DNA from 3 places in the Massilia sp. PWRC2 genome. Region 3 is predicted to be linked to each of the others. Evidence: predicted binding sites of a transcription regulator. Region 3 holds the regulator's gene; each other region holds the start of a gene.

Region 1 (6,552 bases), on a different contig from region 3:
GCCATCGAGGTGGGCCTGCCGCTGTCCATGTGCATCTGGATGGCGCCGATCACCACCCAGGCCAGCGCCGTCAGCGCGATGCCGGCGGTCATGCGGCGCAGCGCGGTCGGCGCGATACCGATGGCGCGCAGCAGCGGGAACAGGGCGATGTTATTGAGCGGGATGAGGATCATCACCAACAGGGGATTTAAGGCTTGCATCTGCGCCGGCTGGAAGGTGAACGCGCTACCGAACAGGTAAAAGGTCGGCTGCGTCATCGCATTGGCCTGGACGATCCAGGTCGAGGCCTTCTGGTCGAACAGCGACCAGAACGGCGTCACCAGGGCGAACACGATGAGGATGCGCAGCACCGCGCGCACGCCGTCGACCGCCTCGCCCGGGTGCTGCGCGCGCGCCCGTTCCAGCTGCAGCGCCACACCGATGCCGCCGAAGGCGAGCAATAGCACCAGCGCCAGGCAGGCGGCAATCACGAAACCCCATTGCCCCGCCATGGCCAGCGCGGCCAGCGCGCCGGGCGCGCCGAGGCTGGCAATGAGCAGGCCGGGGCGGCCGCCATCGCCGCGCGCCAGCAGGGCGCAGCGGCACACGCGCAGGAAGGAATGCGGATCGGCCGGCGCCGGCGCCACGTGCACGTATTGTTTGCGGCCCGACCAGAACACCATGGTGGCGATGAACATCAGGATGCCGGGAATGCCGAAGGCGACGGCGGCGCCGTACTGGCGCAGGAAAATCGGCATCAGCAGCGAGGCGAAGAAGGAGCCGAAATTGATGATCCAGTAAAAGGCGTCGTAGACCAGCTTGGCCTTGTGCTTGTTGCTCTGGTCAAACTGGTCACCGACGAAGGTCGATACCAGCGGCTTGATGCCGCCCGATCCCAGCGCGATCAGGAACAGGCCGACGTAAAAACCGTTGAGATTGTTTTCAAAGGCGGCCAGGCAGGCATGGCCGGCGCAGTAGACCAGGCTGAGCCAGAATACCGTGTTGTACTTGCCGAAATAGCGGTCGGCCAGCCAGCCGCCCAGCAGCGGGAAAAAATACACGCCGATGACGAAAGTGTGAAAGACGTGCTTGGCTTCGCCGGCGCGCTCAGCCTCCGGCAGGAACAGCAGCAGGGTGCTGATCAGGAAAGGCGTGAGAATGTTGCGCATGCCATAAAAGCTGAAGCGCTCACAGCCTTCGTTGGCGATGATGTACGGTATCTGGCGCGGCATCTTGCCACTACCCTCGGCCGTGGCTGGCGCTTGCGCCTCGATCGTTGTTGCCTGCGACATGACATCCCCCCGTATTGACGAGGGGCATACTAAAACGAAGCTAGTGAACTGGCAATGTTTAGTTTACCGATGGCAGCGGCGCTGACGGCGTCAGCGCCGTTGTGGTGGCGATTACTTGACGCGCTCCATCGGCCGTTTGGCCAGGCGCCACTGTTCCAGGGTCATCAGGCGGTCGGTTTCGTCGTCTTCGACGCGGATGGTGCCGACGTCCTGTTCGACCAGGAAATCTTCCCAGCGCAGCACTTGTTCCTGGCCATTTTCGACATAGCTGAGGCGGAAATACGTCTTGCCATCGATCTGTTGTGGCTCGGCGCCATATTCGAGCACGGCGCCGTGGGTTTTGCCAGCCGAGGCTTTTTCGATGTAGGCGGTCCACGCTTTGAGCTCGGGCAGCGCCATCAGTACGGCAATGGCTTGCTCGCGGGTGTGTGCCACTTCGGCCGGCGCTGCCGGTGCCGCCGCCGCAGCCGCAGCAGCGGGCGGCGTGTTGTTCTTGCAGCCGATCAAGCTGGACGACACGGCCAGGGTCAGCGCCAGCACGAGCGCGCTGCGGCTGCGGTGAAATTCATAGTTTTGCATGATGGGGTCCACGATTGTTTCATCGGAGTTTAAACCAAAAGTAGCACACGAGCAAAATTCTGCGCGCCAACTGTTGCGCTTAAGAAACGCTCTGCTATGAAGGACGACCGTTCTGCCGCACCGGTGCGCGCTGGCCAGGGTGTGTCCGGCGTTTTTGCAGGGCGGCGTTGTAACATTGTTGGTTACTAAACCGGATAAACCATTCAGACGAAAAAATGGCCACCCGCAGGCAGCCATTTTTTTAGCGAAGGCGCCGGGGCGCCCGGGCTGGCAATTACATCATGCCGTCCATACCGCCCATGCCGCCCATACCGCCCATACCGCCGCCCATGCCGCCGCCAGCCGACTTGTCGTCAGCCAGTTCGCAGACCATGGCATCGGTGGTGAGCATCAGGCCAGCGATCGAAGCAGCGTTTTGCAGCGCCGAACGGGTCACTTTGGCAGGATCGAGCACGCCCATTTCGACCATGTCGCCGTAGGTGCCGTTGGCGGCGTTGTAGCCGTAGTTGCCGGTGCCGGCCAGCACTGCAGCAACGACCACCGATGGCTCTTCGCCAGCGTTTTGCACGATCATGCGCAGTGGCTCTTCCATGGCGCGCAGGACGATCTTGATGCCGGCTTCCTGGTCAGGGTTGTCGCCCTTGACGTTGATGTTGGCGCGGGCGCGCAGCAGGGCAACGCCGCCGCCTGGCACGATGCCTTCTTCAACGGCAGCGCGGGTGGCGTGCAGTGCATCTTCGACGCGGGCTTTCTTTTCTTTCATTTCGACTTCGGTGGCAGCACCAACCTTGATCACGGCAACACCGCCGGCCAGCTTGGCCACGCGCTCTTGCAGTTTTTCACGGTCGTAGTCCGAGGTCGCTTCTTCGATTTGCACGCGCACTTGCTTGACGCGCGCTTCGATCGCTTCAGCCTGGCCGGCACCGTCGATGATGATGGTGTTTTCCTTGCTCACTTCGATACGTTTGGCCTGGCCCAGTTCAGCCAGCGTGACTTTTTCCAGCGTCAGGCCGACTTCTTCGGCGATCACCTGGCCGCCGGTCAAGACAGCGATGTCTTCCAGCATGGCTTTACGACGGTCGCCAAAGCCTGGTGCCTTGACGGCGCAGGTTTTCAGGATGCCGCGGATGTTGTTGACCACCAGGGTGGCCAGCGCTTCGCCTTCGATGTCTTCGGCGATGATCAGCAGAGGACGGCCAGCTTTGGCGACCTGTTCCAGGATCGGCAGCAGATCGCGGATGTTCGAGATTTTCTTGTCGCACAGCAGAACAAACGGGTTGTCCTGGATGGAGACCTGTTTTTCTGGATTGTTGATGAAGTACGGCGACAGGTAGCCGCGGTCGAACTGCATGCCTTCGACGATGTCGAGTTCGTCATTCAGGGACTTGCCGTCTTCAACGGTGATGACGCCTTCCTTGCCGACTTTTTCCATCGCTTCAGCGATGCGCTCGCCAATCGAAGCGTCCGAGTTGGCCGAAATCGAGCCGACCTGGGCGATTTCCTTGGTGGTGGTGCAGGGCTTGGAGATGATCGCCAGCTGCTCGACGGTGGCAGCAACTGCCTTGTCGATGCCGCGCTTGAGGTCCATCGGGTTCATGCCGGCGGCAACGAACTTCATGCCTTCACGGACGATGGCCTGGGCCAGCACGGTGGCGGTGGTGGTGCCGTCGCCGGCGTTGTCGCTGGTGCGCGAAGCAACTTCCTTGACCATCTGCGCGCCCATGTTCATGAGCTTGTCTTTGAGTTCGATTTCTTTCGCAACCGATACACCATCCTTGGTGATGGTTGGCGCGCCGAACGAGCGCTCGATGACGACGTTACGGCCTTTTGGGCCCAGCGTGACTTTTACGGCGTTGGCCAGAATGTTGACGCCTTCAACCATTTTCGAACGGGCGCTGTCGCCAAATACTACGTCTTTAGATGCCATGTGTGATTCTCCGATAAGGAATAATAGGGGGGCGGACGGTCGGAATTACTTGACCAGCACGGCCATGATGTCTTCTTCGCGCATGACCAGCAGCTCTTCGCCATCGACCTTGACAGCCTGGCCCGAGTATTTGCCGAACAGAACGCGGTCGCCGACCTTCACTTCGAGGGCGCGCACTTTACCGTCGTCCTGGACTTTGCCGTTGCCGATGGCGAGCACTTCGCCTTGATCCGGTTTTTCAGCAGCTGCATCCGGAATGATCAGGCCGGAGGCGGTTTTGGTTTCCTGGTCGAGACGCTTGACGATGACGCGATCGTGCAAAGGGCGAAGGTTCATGTAAGACTCCTTAAAATTCAATGGGTTGACTGGCGTTCCCGGATCATGCCGGCGCCTGACGGGTAGTTCGAATGACCGCTCCGTAGCGGCGCGGCTGGCATTTCCTCAGGTACTGTTAGCACTCTCACCTAACGAGTGCTAATTATAGGGACGATATCCTGCTATTTCAAGGTCCGTCTTTTAGCTAATTTTTTCGCCGGGCCGCTTGACGGCGACTGATTCGATTGACTGCGGTTCATCCCGGGTTCTATAGTGACGAATGATTTCTGAATTCCAAGACCTGTCCCTCAAGATCGACCAGCTTGCCGAACTGACGGCGGCGTTGCGGCGTGAAAACGCCGCCTTACGCCAGACCAACGTCGAGCTGCTTGCCGAAAATGCCAATCACCGCCAGCGGCTGGCCGAAGCGCGCCAGCGCATTGGCGCCCTGCTGGCGCAAATGCCCGCTGCCGCTGCTGCGCCCAGCCATGTCAACGCCGATGCCAGCGCCGAGGTGGCACCATGATCCAGCTCGATGTCAGCATCATGGGCCATCCGTATCGCCTCGCTTGCCGCGAAGGCGAGGAGCGCGCGCTGAAGGAAGCCGTGAATTATCTCGATGGCAAGATGACGGCCCTGCGCGATTCCGGCAAAGTCAAGGGCAACGACCGCATCGCCGTGATGGCGGCGCTGTCGGTGGCCGCCGAATTGTTGTCGACCAAGTCGGGCGAAGGGCCGTTTTCGGGGCTGTCACTGATGGAAGTCAAGCAGAAAATCGATGCCATGAACACGGTGCTCGATAGTGCCCTCACGCCACAGGAAAATCTGTTCTGACGGCCAAATTCAATTGACTTGTCGGGGCATCGGAGTAAACTTCGTCCCACCCTGCGGTGTTCGCGATTGCCATATATTCCTTGAACCATTTATGTGCACCGGTTGCGGGATATGTTCGATGGGAGTGAGCGTCGCTAGTCCGACGAACCCGAAATTGAACTAACTGCGGCCACCTTGAACCGTTTGGTTCGGGATGCCGGCAAGGACGGCACAGGCGGGGTACATACAATCAAACAAAAGTGAAAACCTACTTTTATTTGGGATGCAGTGAGCAGCGAAGGGAACAGCGGCTTACAGGCGCACGGCGGGGCAGGTAAAAATCACTGGCGGAGCCAGATGATTTTTACGGAGGACGTCAAACCGATTCGGATCGGAGGTCGCGTCGGCGAAGCACAATTGCTGCTGTCTCGCGTTGACTGCGGTTTTTATTCGCTTCGTTGTTTATTTTCTGCTTCGTCTTCGCTTTCCGCTTCGTCTCGTTTTCCGCTGCGCTGTTAATTTCTTTTCCCTTCGGTTCTTCTTTTTCCTTCCTTTTTTTACTTCGATTTCCCGTATGGCCTATTGGTTGATCAAATCCGAACCCGATGAAATCAGTTTCGATGATCTGCTGAAGGCGCCCGATTGCACCGTGGCGTGGTTTGGGGTGCGCAATTATCAGGCGCGCAATTTCATGCGCGATCAGATGTGCGTCGGCGATGGCGTGCTGTTTTATCACTCGAGTTGCGCCGTACCGGGCGTTGCCGGCATTGCTGCCGTCGCCAGTGGCGCTTACCCCGACGCCTCCCAGTTTGACCTTGCCAGCCCCTACCATGATGCGAAAGCCACGCCGGCCGCACCGCGCTGGGTATCGGTCGATGTCAAGGCGTTGCACAAGGGTAATTTTGTGTCTTTAAGCGCATTGCGCACCATGGCCTCGCTCGACGACATGGTGCTGTTGCAAAAAGGCAGTCGCCTGTCGATTTCGCCGGTCACTGCTTTGGAATGGCACGCCATCGTTGCCGCCGTGGGGGGCGAGGGTGCCGTTGATGGTGTGCTTACCACAGTTTAATCAATACATCGATTTAACTATTGCTCCAAGAAAACTTCCCGCCTACTATCGAGAATCTGCGGCTTTTTGTGCCGGCGCATGGCGCTTCGGCACTCCGTGATCACTCGTTCATCCTGCCTGGAATCCTCATGTTGTCAAAAAATCTCAAGATAGGCCAGCGCCTTGGCCTTAGCTTTGCCGTCGTGATCGCGCTGTCCTTGCTGATGGGGGGACTGGCCTACCGCCTGGTGGGTGAATTGAATGACGATATACAGTTGATGAACGAAGACCGCTTTCCGAAGACCGAACTGGTCCATCAGATCAAGGATGAACTCAATGAAACGGCGCGCAATATGCGCAATTTGCTGTTGCTGAGCGACCCCGAAATCATCAAGGGCGAATACGCCAACATGGAAGAGAGTTCGCGCGTGGTGTCGGCCGCGCTCGACAAGCTCGACAAGGCGATCACCACGCCGCAGGGGCGCGCGCTCTACAAGGACGTCACCGATCAGCGGGCGCTGTTCGCCAAAGAGCGCACTAGCTTTGTCGAGCTGATGAAAGCGCAGAACAAGGAAGAGGGACTCAAGCTGCTTGTCGAA
Region 2 (6,552 bases), on a different contig from region 3:
TTTGTGCCACCACTGACGCCGCCGCCCGCCGCAGTCATCGCGGCGGCCCCGGCAGCCACGGCTGCCACGATGCCCCCGGCTGCCACGCTTACCGCGCTTGCACCGGTTCCCGCCGCCATCGCCGCCCCCGCTGAAGCGACCGAGTGGATCAGCGAAACAGCCGAGCGCCCCGGCATGGAAGCGCAGCGCAAGCTGTCGTGGATGGCACGTTTAAAAGCGGGACTGTCGAAAACCTCGTCGAACCTGTCGCTGCTGTTTGTCGGCGCCAAGATCGATGAAGATTTATATGAAGAGCTCGAAGCGGCCCTGTTGATGTCGGACGCCGGCATGGACGCCACCCTGTTCCTGCTCGATGGCTTGCGCCGCAAGGTCAAGGATGAGCGCCTGCTCGATGCTGCCGCCGTCAAGGCTGCGCTGAAGGTGCTGATGATCGATCTGCTGCGGCCGCTGGAAAAGCCGCTCGAACTGGGCCGCCACCAGCCTTTGGTAATGATGATTGCCGGCGTCAATGGTGCCGGCAAAACCACCACCATTGGCAAACTCGCCAAGCATATGCAAAAGTACCAGCAATCGGTGCTGCTGGCGGCCGGCGACACCTTCCGCGCCGCCGCCCGCGAACAGTTGATGGTGTGGGGCCAGCGCAATAACGTCACCGTCATCGCGCAAGAATCGGGCGACCCGGCCGCCGTCGCTTATGACGCCGTGCAGTCCGGCAAAGCGAAAAAAATGGATGTCGTCATGGTCGACACCGCAGGCCGCCTGCCGACCCAGCTGCACCTGATGGAAGAGCTGAAAAAAATCAAGCGGGTCATTGCCAAGGGCATGGATGGCGCTCCCCACGAACTGCTGCTGGTCATCGACGGCAATACGGGACAAAACGCCCTGGCGCAAGTGAAAGCGTTTGATGAGGCGCTGCAGTTGACCGGCCTGGTCATCACCAAGCTCGATGGCACCGCCAAGGGCGGCGTGCTGGCAGCGATCGCGCGCACCCGCCCGATCCCCGTGTATTTTATTGGTATCGGCGAAAAGATCGAGGACTTGCAACCGTTTAAGGCCGACGAATTCGTCGAAGCCTTGCTCGGCTGAGCACGAGACCATGATTTCATTCCAGTCCGTCAGCAAGCAGTATTCCGCCCATGCCACCGCCCTGCGCGAAGTGAGCCTCGAGATCGCCAGGGGCGAGCTGGTCTACCTGGCGGGGCCGTCCGGCGCCGGCAAGTCGACCCTGCTGAAAATGATCGCCGCCATCGAGCGCCCCACCAGCGGCGCCGTGCTGGTCAACGGCCAGGATATCGGCCGGCTGCGCCGCGAAGGCGTGCCTTTCCTGCGGCGCAACCTGGGCCTGATCTTTCAACAGCAAAAATTACTCAATGACCGCAACATCCTGGCCAACACCATGATGCCGCTGCTGGTCACGGGCGCCTCGAAAAGCGAGGCCGAGCAGCGCGCCCGCGCTGCCCTCGACAAGGTGGGTCTGCTCGCGCGCGCGCGCGCCCTGCCGCTCGAACTGTCGGGCGGCGAGCAGCAGCGCGTATCGATCGCCCGCGCCATCGTCAACCGGCCGCAAATCATCCTGGCCGATGAACCGACCGCCAACCTCGACCGCGCCAGCGCCGACAAGGTGCTCGATGCCCTGCGCGCCTTCCACCGCGCCGGCGTCACCTGCCTCATTTCCACCCACGACGACCTGGTGCTCGATGGCGCCGCCCGCGTGATCCGCCTCAATCAGGGCGAACTGGTCAAGGAGCAGCCATGAACCGCTGGCTGCGGCAACACCGCTTCGCCTTTGGCGCCGCGCTCGGCAATGTGCGCAAGGCGCCCGGCAGTTTTCTGTTCAACGTGATGGTGGTAGCGATCGCGCTGGCGCTGCCATTTACCGGCTTGACCCTGCTCGAAAATGTACGCCCGGTGTCCGAGCAATTGTCGGTCGACCCGGAAATGAGCGTGTTCATGACGCCGCACGCCGCGCGCGCCGACGCCGAGGCGCTCACGCCGCGCTTGCGCGAGGTCCTCAAACCGTTCAAGGCAAACATCACCTTTGTCGCGCGCGAACAGGCGCTGGCCACGCTGAAGGAAAAAAGTGGCTTGACCGATGTGATCGGCACACTGGGGGAAAATCCCCTGCCGGATGGCTTCGTCATCAAGCTCAACGGCGTCAACAATGCCGCCGATGCCAGCCGTGTCGATGCACTCGCCGAACAGTTGCGCGCCCTGCCCGGGGTCGATACGGTGCAAATCGATTCGGCCTGGGTCAAGCGTCTGGCCGCCCTGCTGGGCATCCTGCGGCTGGTGCTGCTGTTGCTGGCGATAACGCTGGGGATGGTGGTGATCGCCGTGGTGTTCAACACCATCCGCCTGCAAGTGCTGACCCAGCGCGATGAAATCGCCGTCTCCAAGCTGATCGGTGCCACTGACGTGTTTATTCACCGGCCGTTTTATTACACGGGCGCCTTGCTGGGCCTGGCTTCTGGCGCGGTGGCGCTGGGGGCGGTGGCGCTGGCGCTGCGCCCGCTGAATGTCGCCATTGCCGAATTTGCACGCCTGTACGCCAGCCAATTCCAGCTGCTGGCCCTGCCACCGCTGGGCGCAGCCGCCTGCCTGGCCGTTAGCGCCGGGCTCGGCCTGGTGGGCGCCATCCTGTCGGTGCAGCGTCACCTGGCACGCCTGCATTGACATTTATCCGGCCCCGTTAAGCGTCGTTTAATTCGCCGCTGTCAGAATACTGCCAAGCGCCAGGGTAAGAAGACTTCCCCTGGCGCCCCTGTGTGCGCAGCCACACAGTGCAATTTAAAGGGACAATCTATGCTGTCCTCATTGCGCGGCCTCTGAAGCGATCCAGTCACGCATGCGCTACATCAAAGACCTTGCTGCACGCGGCCACTAGAGTGAATTGGTCGCCCCCATTTTGATGCAATTCAGAAATTTATTTCCTATCAAAGCCATAGTACGGGTCAATTGGCACTCCTACCAAGAGAGTGCTAAACTATGATTTCACTGGCGGGGCATTGACCATTCCACCGCCGGCACCCAGAAACTTCGCAGTACGCCGCACCACACACACGAGGATTACATGACGACGATGTCCGCACAGGCTGCACTGATTCCAACAGGAAATCGGGCGCTGGGATTGGGCTTCACTGGCAATCTTGGCAATATTGATGCCTATATTTCGGCAGTCAATCGTCTGCCGATGTTGACCCACGAAGAAGAAATCTCGCTGGCCAAGCGTCTGCAAGAGCACAACGACTTGGGCGCCGCCCAGGAACTGGTGTTGTCGCACCTGCGCCTGGTGGTGTCGATCGCCCGTGGCTACCTGGGCTATGGCCTGCCGCACGCCGACCTGATCCAGGAAGGCAATATCGGCCTGATGAAGGCAGTCAAGCGTTTCGACCCGAATCAGGGCGTGCGTCTGGTGTCGTATGCGATGCACTGGATCAAGGCCGAGATGCACGAGTACATCTTGAAAAACTGGCGTCTGGTCAAGGTGGCCACCACCAAGGCCCAGCGCAAACTGTTTTTCAATTTGCGTAGCAACAAGGTGGGGCTCGATGCCATGTCGCCGACGCAAATCGATGCGCTGGCCAAGCTGCTCGACGTCAAGCGCGAAGAAGTGATCGAGATGGAAACCCGGCTGTCGGGCCGCGACATCGCCCTCGAAGCGCCCACCGACGACGAGGATGACAAGTTTTCGCCGATCGCCTACCTGTCGTCCGATCTGTCGGAGCCGACCAAGGTGATCGAAGCGGCGCAAGTGACGCGCCTGCAGTCGGAAGGCCTGGAAACGGCGCTCGGTAAGCTCGATCCGCGCTCGCGCCGGATTGTCGAAGCACGCTGGCTGGCCAACGACGACGGTTCGGGTGCAACCTTGCACGCGCTGGCGGAAGAATTCGGCGTTTCGGCCGAGCGCATTCGCCAGATCGAGTCGGCGGCGCTGAAAAAAATGAAGGGTGCGCTGTCGTCGTTTATATAAGGCGACTGCACCTCGACCAAGGCGCCTGCGGGCGCCTTTTTTTGCGTTCACAGAAGGCCAGTGACGCGCTTCAAGGACGCGGCGCGCCGTGCTACCATCGGCCTTCATCAGCCGGGGCGCATCGATGCGACAACTTATTATGTGGACCAAACTGTGCGGCGCTTTCCTGCTCTATACCCTGGCCGGTTGCGCCGGCACGCCGCCCGCGCGGCCGCTGGCTGACGGCAGTTATCCGCTGCAACCGACCGAGTCGGTCGCCATCGGCGGCGGCGCCAGCGTGCGCTATGATGCTTTTACTGACAGCCGCTGCCCGACCAACGCACAGTGCATTTGGGCTGGCAAGGTCAGCTACCATTTTGTGCTGACCAGCCCCAGCGGCACGCAAGCGTTTGCCCTCGATTACGCCGGCCAGCAAGTCGAGGCGACGCAGGTGTCCGGGGTGCGGGGGGTGCGTTTTGGCATTTCATTCGAAGGCGTCAGCACGCTGCCGGTCGAGCAGCGCGCGGTGGTGCTCGAAGTGCAGAAGGTGGCGGGCCAGTAACGACGTTCGGGTTGGGAGAATGGGGACTGGCGCCGCACGGTGCCGGTCCCGATTTTCCTGACAAAAAAAGCAGGCACCGCATACACGGCGCCTGCCAAGGGCACTGCCAGAGAAACGGATGGCACCGTAAAAGACGACGCCTTAATTCAAATGCGGCGTAATTTTCGGCATCAAATCATCGAAGGTGCGGCCGCTGCCGTTTTCGCCGATCGCGTGCATCTTCCACTCATTGTTGTGGCGGTACAGTTTGGCCATGATTTGCGCCGTGTGCGCGCCCTGCACCGACAGGTCGTAACGCGCCACTTCCTTCTGGTCGGCGGCGTTGACGATGCGACAGTAAGCGTTTTCCACCTGCGAAAAATTCTGGCCCGTAAAACTATTTACCGTAAAGACCAGCGACTTCACCTGCGGCGGCACGCGCGCCAGGTCGACGATGATTTGCTCGTCGTCGCCGTCACCGGCACCGGTGCGGTTGTCGCCCGTGTGGACGATGCTGCCATCCTGGCTTTTGAGCTGGCGGAACCAGACGGCGTCGACTGCCTTGCCGTTCTCGTCGAACAGCAGGCAGGAGGCGTCGAGGTCGACCGACTCGCTCTTGGCGCCAAAGCCGAACAAGCCTTTTTTCTTGATGGCGTCCCAGCCGAGGCCCATGATGATGCGCGTGAGCGCGCCGCCGGCCTCTTTATCGAGGGAAATTTTCTGGCCTTTTTGCAGACTGACTGACATATGTTGCTCCTTGTTTCTCATTGGTGGTAAGGCTTAGCGCCCGCCCGTTTGCGCCCAGGCGCGAAACGCCGCGCGGTTGCGCGAACAGACATACACCTTGCCCTTGCCGGAAAAGCGCAACACCACGCCCTCCCCGCTGGTCTGGCTGTTGATCAAATTGCCGAGAAAGCCACCGCTGTTGCCGGTGGTGATAGATATTTCGTAGCGCAGCGTGCTGTCCCAGCACACCACGTGCGAGTTGTCGATGATGGCGTCCTTGCCCGGCTCGACATCGAGCACCGACATGGAGCCGAAGCCGGACACCACCACCTGGCCGCGTCCGCCCGTTTCAGTGACAAAAAAGCCGCCACTTTGGGCGAACAGGGCATTGCCCACGCTCTGGGTGCGCACCTTCAGGTCGACGCCAGAACTGGCGGCCACAAACGCGCCATCGCTGATGATGTAATTGTTCGGCCCCACATCGACTATCTGCATGGCACCGGGCAAGGTGGGCGACAGCAGGCAATCGCCATCACCGCGCACCGCTTCGATGTGCTGCTGAAAGAACGATTCGCCGTTGGCAAAGGTGCGCATCAGCGCGCTGCCGATGCCGCCTTTCATCTTGCCCTTCAAGTCGAGCGTCGCTTCCATCATCACCATGGCGTCCGACTCGCAATAAATGGTGTCGCCACGGCTGAGCGCCACATGGAGAAAGGGATCGACATCCTCGGTTACGGTAAATACTGGCATTTGATGGCGTCCTTTCGTGCGGCGTTCAGGTGGTCAAATCTCGGATCAGGACTAGACGTTGACGCCGTAGTTCTTCGCCAGTGGCCCCAGGCCGCCCTGAAAACCCTGGCCGATGGCGCGGAATTTCCAGTCGCTGCCGGCGCGGTAGACTTCGCCGAAAATCATCGCCGCTTCGGTCGAGCTGTCTTCCGACAGGTCGTAGCGGGCGATTTCAACGCCGCCGGCGGCATTCACGCAGCGCACGAATGCCTTCGACACCTGGCCGAAATTTTGCTTGCGCGCTTCGGCTTCGTGAATGGTCACGCCGACGACGATCTTGTCGATATCGGCCGGCACCTTGGCCAGGTCGATGGTGACCGTTTCATCGTCGCCGTCGCCGGCACCGGTGAGGTTGTCGCCCGAGTGGACGATGGAGCCGTCCGCCGACTTCAGGTTGTTGTAGAAGACGAAATCGGCGTCCGAGCGGACCTTGCCCGAGCTACCCAGCAAGAACACGGCGCCGTCGAGGTCGAAGGCGGCGCCATCGGTGCTGCGGGTATCCCAGCCGAGGCCGACGATCATTTTCGACAGGCCTGGGGCTTCTTTG
Region 3 (6,552 bases):
CGGCAATGGCCGCCTTGCCCGCGTCATCGAAGCCGGTGGTGCCGATCACCATGGCAATGCCGTGCTCGGCGCAATAGGCGAGGTGGGCCAGCGTGCCTTCGGGACGGGTGAAATCGATCAGTACGCGGGCGCCGGTCAAGGCGGCAGCCAGGTCGGCGCCGATGGCAACGCCCGCCGGGCGGCCGAGGAAGGCGGCGGCGTCCTGACCGAGGCCAGCGGCACCGGCAACATCGAGCGCGCCGCTGAGCACAGTGTCGGCGGCCTGGTCGATCGCTTCGATCAGCATTTTGCCCATGCGCCCGCTGGCGCCGGCGACGGCAATGGAAAGTCGGTTCATGCTGGCTTTGTACTTGGTGGATGCTTGCTTGGTGGACGCTGGCTTGGTGGATGCTTGCTTGGTGGACGCTTACTTGGTGGACGCTTACTTGGTGGACACCTATTTGGTGACCTGAATGGTGGCGGAGCCAGCCTCTTCTTTTTTAGGCGCCGCCTTGGCCGCCACCTTGGCGGGACCGGCGATGCGGGCGATGTATTCTCTTTCGGTGGGCAGGTTGCCGCCGTCGAAACGCTCGACCTTGTCATCCTTAAAATAGACGGTGACACGCGCTTTGGTCAGCTCGCCGTTGCCGCGCGCCAGATAAAACGGGTAATCCCAGCGCTCGGCGTGGAAAGCGTCGGTCAGCAGGGGGGTGCCGAGAATGAACTTGACTTGGTCGCGGGTCTGGCCCACCTTGAGCTGGGCCAGCATTTCTTGCGATACGAAATTGCCCTGCTGAATGTCCGGCCGGTACGGCGAAAACACCCAAAAGAATTTTTGCAGCTTGGTGACGCTCGACGTCTGCGCGCCCGCATTGGCGACGGCGGCCGCGCGGTTGGCGTCCGACTCGATGGCGGCCGGCGCCGTCGAGACAGCAGCCGCAGGCTGGGTCTGGCGCCAGCTCGAGCAGCCGGCCAGGGTCAGTACCCCGCAAGCGACCAGCAATACATGGCGCAGGGCAGTAAATCGGGGCAAACGGGCAATTGTGACGCGCATAGGGAACCTCAAAACGTTTGAGCGCTAGCTCCAAAACGCTATATCATAAAGCACTACGCCCAACTTCGAGCAACAAACATGAGTAACAACCCTACCGACCTGAAGGCCAGCGGCCTGAAAGCGACCCTGCCGCGCCTGAAAATTCTGGAGATTTTCCAGAACAGCGAAGTACGCCACCTGACTGCCGAAGACGTCTACAAACAGCTGTTGACGGAGAACCTCGACGTTGGCCTGGCCACCGTGTACCGGGTGTTGACCCAGTTCGAACAGGCGGGCCTGCTCAACCGCAACCACTTTGAAACGGGCAAGGCGATTTTCGAGCTCAATGCGGGCTCGCACCACGACCACCTCGTCTGTTTAGACTGCGGCCGCGTCGAAGAGTTCTTCGATGAAGCGATCGAATCGCGCCAGAACACCATCGCCAGCGAGCGTGGCTTTAGCATTGCCGAGCACGCCCTGGCCATCTATGGCAACTGCATCAAGCCAGCCTGCCCCTACCGCGCCTGATGCAGACCCGGCATCAAGGCTGGTCAGCCGTGGCTGAGGGCGTTCGACAGTAATTTGGCGGTGATGTCGACGATGGGAATGACGCGCTCGTAGGCCATGCGGGTCGGTCCGATCACCCCCAGCGTGCCGACGATCCTGCCATTGACTTCGTAGGGCGCCGTCACCACGCTCATTTCATCCATCGGCACCAAGTTCGATTCGCCGCCGATGAAAATCTGCACGCCGGTGGCCTTGCTGGAGACATCGAGCAGCTGCATCAAGCCGGTTTTTTGTTCGAACATGTCGAACATCTGGCGCAGTGACGTCATGTTCGACGACAGGTCCGATACGCTGAGCAGATTGCGCTCGCCGGAAATGACCATGTCGTCGCTGTGGTCGGCCATCGCTTCGCTGCCCGCCTCGACCGCCGCCTGCATCAGCCGGCTCATGTCGTCGCGCAACTGGCGCAGCTCGCCGGTGACGCGCGCGCGCACCTGGTCGAAGGACAGACCGCCATAATTCTGGTTAATAAAATTGGCCGACTGCACCAGCTGGGCGGGGGTGTAGTCGACATCGGTGAGCAGCAGGCGGTTTTGCACGTCGCCGCGCGGGTCGACGATGACGAGCAAGATGCGTTTTTCGGACAGGCGCAGAAATTCGATCTGCTGGAACACCGATTCGCGGCGCGGACTGAGCACAACGCCGGCGAACTGCGACAGCGAGGACAGCATCTGCGCCGCATTGGCAATGGTTTTTTGCTGCTGCGGCGCTTGCAGACGCATGCGCGACTGCGGGTCGAGCTCATCGATTGATTGCACCGTCAGCAGGGTATCGACAAAAATCCGGTAGCCGCGCGGGGTGGGAATGCGGCCGGCCGAGGTGTGCGGACTGGCGACGTAGCCCATTTCTTCGAGATCGGCCATGATGTTGCGAATGGTTGCCGGCGACAGGTCGAGCCCGGAAATTTTCGACAGGGCGCGCGAGCCGACCGGCTGGCCGTCGGCGATGTAGCGCTCGACGAGGGCCTTGAGCAGGGTTTGGGCGCGGTGATCGAGTTGCATGACAGTCTGGGATACGCGGTCGGCTTGGCAAAATGAGACTTCATTATGCACGCTCGCGCCGCCGCCGGGTAAGCGGGCGTGGCGGGGCGACGACGGCTTAGATGTGGGCGTGTTCCAGCCAGTTGAGCAATTCATCAAAATCGGTGCAGATGGCGTCCGGTTCGACCCCGTGTTCAAGATGGGCGCTGCTGCCGTTGCGGTTGAGCCAGACGGCGCGCAAGCCGGCCTGCTGGGCGCCGCGCACATCGAGCAGGACATCGTCGCCCACATACACCGCGTCGGCCGGCGCCACCCCCAGTTCGGCGCAGGCGGCCAGGAAGATGCCAGGCGCCGGCTTGGCCTGGCCAAAACTGTGCGCCGCCAGCGATACCTTAAAATGGTGGTCGAGGCCGATCGCGCGCAAATCGGCATTGCCGTTCGAAATCGAGCCGATCAGGGTACGCCGGCCCAATCGTTCGAGGCCGCCCAGCACATCCGCATACGGTGCCACCAGGTTGCGGGCGGCGCCAAACACTGCCATGGCGCCATCGATGTGGGCGGCATCGGCGTCACAGGCGGCGAAGGCATCGAGCAGGCCGGCGCGGCGCAGGGCTGCCAGATCGAGGTGAAAATGGGGCTCGCGCGCCAGTTTGGCCATGCGCGCCTGGCGCAGGCTGTCGATCGAGCAGCTGGCGGCGACGGCCGGGGCGTGCTGCTCGAGGTAGCGCCACAGCAATCGCTCGGCCTGCTCGATGACGGGGCCGATCGGCCACAGGGTGTCGTCGAGGTCGAACAAGACCGCGCGCGGCCAGGCTGGAGGGGGCATTGCTGTCATGGCACTCTTTGCAGTAAATGAAAACGGGACGCTGGGCCGGGCGCGCGCGGCAGTTACACCGCGATACACGGACAATCACGTCACAGCATAGCAAATGCACTAAAATGACGACCAATTTGTCTATTTGCGGTGCCCGCACCCTGGCGGTACTGCCCCAGTCGATTTTGGAGAAAACATGAAAAGTCTGTTCCTGCGTTCGGGCGCTGCGCTCGCGTGCGCCCTGACCCTGGCCTCGTGCGGCGGCAGCGGCGGTAGCCTGAGCCTGGGCGGCGGCGTCTACGGCCTGACCCGTGACGGCCTGGTATTACAAAACAATGGCGGCGCCGATCTGGTGGTGGCCGCCAACAGCACCTCGTTCATTTTTCCCGACCTGATCGCCTTCGACACCGGCTTTAACGTGACGGTGAAAAGCTCGCCACCCAGCAGTGTCTGTACGCCAACGAGCAACAAAGGCACGACCGGCACCTATAACATCACCACCGTCGTCATTTCCTGCGTCACCGATTCGTTCGCCCTGGGCGGCAGCGTCAGCGGTCTGACCGGCAGCGGCCTGATTCTGATTAACGGTCCCGACCGTATCGCCGTGCCGGCCGGCGCCAGCAGCTTTGCGCTGTCCAAGGTGGCCTTCGCCGCGCCCTACGGCGTGACGGTACTGACCCAGCCCACCAACCAGACCTGCTCGGTGAGCAACGGCACCGGCACCATGGCCGCCGCCGCCGTCAACAATGTCCAGGTCACCTGCATCTGACCGCCTCACGGAGAATTCAATGACTTTATTTACCTGTTTGCGTCCGGCCGCCGTGCTCGTCATGGCACTGGGCCTGGCCTCGTGCGGCGGCAAAGCCAGCTTTCCCATCAATGGCACTGTCACCGGCCTGCAATACGACGGCCTGTTACTGAGCACCAATGGCATGAACCTGAAAGTGGCGGCCAACGCCACCGCCTTCAGCTTTCCCAACTCGCTTTCGTACGGTGATGTGTTCAAGATCGTCATCACCACCCAGCCGGCGCACCAGACCTGCAGCACGATCAGCCCGACAACTGGCTACGACACGTCGAGCGACACCGCCGGCCGCACCGCCGCCATCAACATCGCGATCGGCTGCAGCGTCAATACGTACGCCATCGGCGGCACCGTCACCGGCTTGAGCGCCGGCACCCTGGTGCTCACCAACGGCACCGCCGGCGGCACCATCAGCATCGTGCCGGCGACGGTGGTGACCGATCCCGTCACGTACAGTTTCACTACCCTGGTCAGCTACAACACCAGCTACGGTGTGACCGTCTTGACGCAGCCCGATGGCAAAGTCTGCACCGTCAGCAATCCGACCGGGGTGATGGGTGACGCGGCAGTGGCGAATATCAATGTCAACTGCGTGTGATGGCGCAGTTATACGCTATATGATTAACTGATATTCGAAAAGACAATTAGATTTATATGCTGTAGCGCAGCATACTAGTCCTGTCTCCTCCAAGTCTCCTCAAAAAGAATTGGATTTCAAGCCCGCTCAACAGCGGGCTTTTTTTTCGCCTGATTCAATTGAATGGGGCTGCGCTTCGCGCCGGCGGCGATGCTGGCATCATGGACCCGATACCGGTCGCGACCGGCAACCACCAAGGGAGCGCGCATGGCAACGGAAACAGTGGGGCACTACGAGATCGACTACAGCGGCGTGTACATGGACGACGTCGATGGCTGGGCTGCCTGGGTGACCATCTACGGGCCGTCGAGCAACCCGATGCACCGTGACAGCATCGTGCCGGCGCAGCGGGTGGCGGTGCAGCAGGTGTTTGAAACGCAAGGCGCCGCCGAAGCGGCGGCGCACGAGGCGGCGCTGGCGCTGGTGGCCGAGAAAGCCACGCAGGCGCCGCGCTGACGGGCTCACTAAGAGCGCCTGACAAAACCTTCAGGGCAAGGCGTGACGGCGAAGACGGTACCACCGTACGGCAAGCCGGAGCAACGCGGTCATCGAGGTGTTGTCAGGTGCTCTAAAGCATCTTATTTGGCGCTGATGGTAATCGGCACACTAGCACGGGCAGTCAAGCCAGCCGCGTCGGTGGCCACCAGTGTCAGCGTATACGTGCCAGTGACGGGGCTGGGCCACGACATGGTCAGCGCGGTCCCGTTAAAACCGAAACCCATGCCCATCGGCGCGCCGGCAATCGACAGCGACAGCGAGTTCGACCCTGGTGCGGCGACGCCGATGCTGCCGCTGAACGGCTTGCCAGCCACGCCCGTCATCGGTGCAAACGTCAATACCGGTCCGGCGGCGGCGATCTTGATGGCAAAGACTGCCTGGCCGCTTAACAGCGTCTTGCTGTCACGCGCCACCACCGTCATGCTGTAGCTGCCCAGCACCGGGCTGGCCCAGCTGACCACGCCGGCGCTGCTGATGCTCATGCCGGCCGGGGCGCCCGTCAGGCTGTAGGTGACGGCGTTCGGTGCCACCACCCCGACCGTGAACGACAAGGCCGAACCGGGGCGGCCGCTGATGCTCGCAGCCGTCACCACCGGTGCCAGCGGCGCGGCAATCGCCACCGTGTAGAGCGCTTTGCCGACCAGGCCAGTCTTGCTGTCGGTGGCGATGACGGTGACGGCGTAGGTACCAGCGAGCGGCGCCGCCCAGCTGACCACACCGGCGCTGCTGATGCTCATGCCGCTGGGGGCGCCGCTGAGCGACCAGGTCAGGGGGTTGGTGGCGCTGACGGTCACGCCAAACGACAGCGCGGTGCCCACTTTACCGCTGATGGCGCCAGCGCTGACCAGCGGTGGTGCCGGTGGCGCGATGGTGACCGTGTAGACGCCCTGCCCGCTCAAACCGCTGACGGTATCGCGTACCAGGGCCGTCACGCTGTAGGTACCGGCGAGCGGGGTCGGCCAGCTGACCACACCGGCGCTGTTGACCGTCATGCCGGCCGGGGCGCCGGTCAGGCTGAAGGTGACAGGATTGCTGGCGCTGCTCGACACCGTGAACGACAGCGCGGTGCCGACCTGGCCGCCGATGGCGGCGCCGGTCACCACCGGTGGGTTGGCGATGACGGCGGCGCCCGACAGGATCTGCAGCAGGCTGCTGACATTCGGCGTACCAAGGCCGGTCAATGGATCGTAGCCCAGCTTGGCCACGCAGGTGGCGCAGGTGCCGTTGCTGCCCTTGAGG

Evidence for each region. The regulator HrcA, encoded in region 3, represses chaperone genes, less so after heat shock. The targets are predictions, from matches to a motif close to TTAGCACTCNNNNNNNNNGAGTGCTAA.
Region 1: a site for HrcA is predicted at 4,229-4,255, ahead of groES (co-chaperone GroES). Genes of this name have one in related genera too.
Region 2: a site for HrcA is predicted at 2,956-2,982, ahead of rpoH (RNA polymerase sigma factor RpoH). Genes of this name have one in related genera too.

The regions. Positions count from the first base shown of each region.
Region 1 covers NZ_JAFCUW010000001.1:813,209-819,760, reverse strand. The annotation lists gene ACP7BZ_RS03695 (oligopeptide:H+ symporter) at 1-1,211, opposite strand, end outside; gene ACP7BZ_RS03690 (hypothetical protein) at 1,383-1,850, opposite strand; gene groL (chaperonin GroEL) at 2,125-3,777, opposite strand; gene groES (co-chaperone GroES) at 3,823-4,113, opposite strand; gene ACP7BZ_RS03675 (hypothetical protein) at 4,373-4,618, shown strand; gene ACP7BZ_RS03670 (cell division protein ZapA) at 4,615-4,926, shown strand; RNA gene ssrS (6S RNA) at 4,972-5,151, shown strand; gene ACP7BZ_RS03660 (EVE domain-containing protein) at 5,480-5,974, shown strand; gene ACP7BZ_RS03655 (methyl-accepting chemotaxis protein) at 6,103-6,552, shown strand, end outside.
Region 2 covers NZ_JAFCUW010000003.1:169,135-175,686, reverse strand. The annotation lists gene ACP7BZ_RS08500 (hypothetical protein) at 1-16, shown strand, start outside; gene ftsY (signal recognition particle-docking protein FtsY) at 70-1,086, shown strand; gene ACP7BZ_RS08490 (cell division ATP-binding protein FtsE) at 1,097-1,756, shown strand; gene ftsX (permease-like cell division protein FtsX) at 1,753-2,673, shown strand; gene rpoH (RNA polymerase sigma factor RpoH) at 3,071-3,970, shown strand; gene ACP7BZ_RS08475 (hypothetical protein) at 4,095-4,511, shown strand; gene ACP7BZ_RS08470 (TerD family protein) at 4,653-5,237, opposite strand; gene ACP7BZ_RS08465 (TIGR00266 family protein) at 5,271-5,966, opposite strand; gene ACP7BZ_RS08460 (TerD family protein) at 6,018-6,552, opposite strand, start outside.
Region 3 covers NZ_JAFCUW010000012.1:38,377-44,928, forward strand. The annotation lists gene dapB (4-hydroxy-tetrahydrodipicolinate reductase) at 1-337, opposite strand, end outside; gene ACP7BZ_RS20315 (outer membrane protein assembly factor BamE) at 437-1,033, opposite strand; gene fur (ferric iron uptake transcriptional regulator) at 1,112-1,540, shown strand; gene hrcA (heat-inducible transcriptional repressor HrcA) at 1,564-2,580, opposite strand; gene ACP7BZ_RS20330 (HAD family hydrolase) at 2,678-3,394, opposite strand; gene ACP7BZ_RS20335 (hypothetical protein) at 3,570-4,142, shown strand; gene ACP7BZ_RS20340 (hypothetical protein) at 4,162-4,776, shown strand; gene ACP7BZ_RS20345 (hypothetical protein) at 5,023-5,271, shown strand; gene ACP7BZ_RS20350 (S53 family peptidase) at 5,394-6,552, opposite strand, start outside.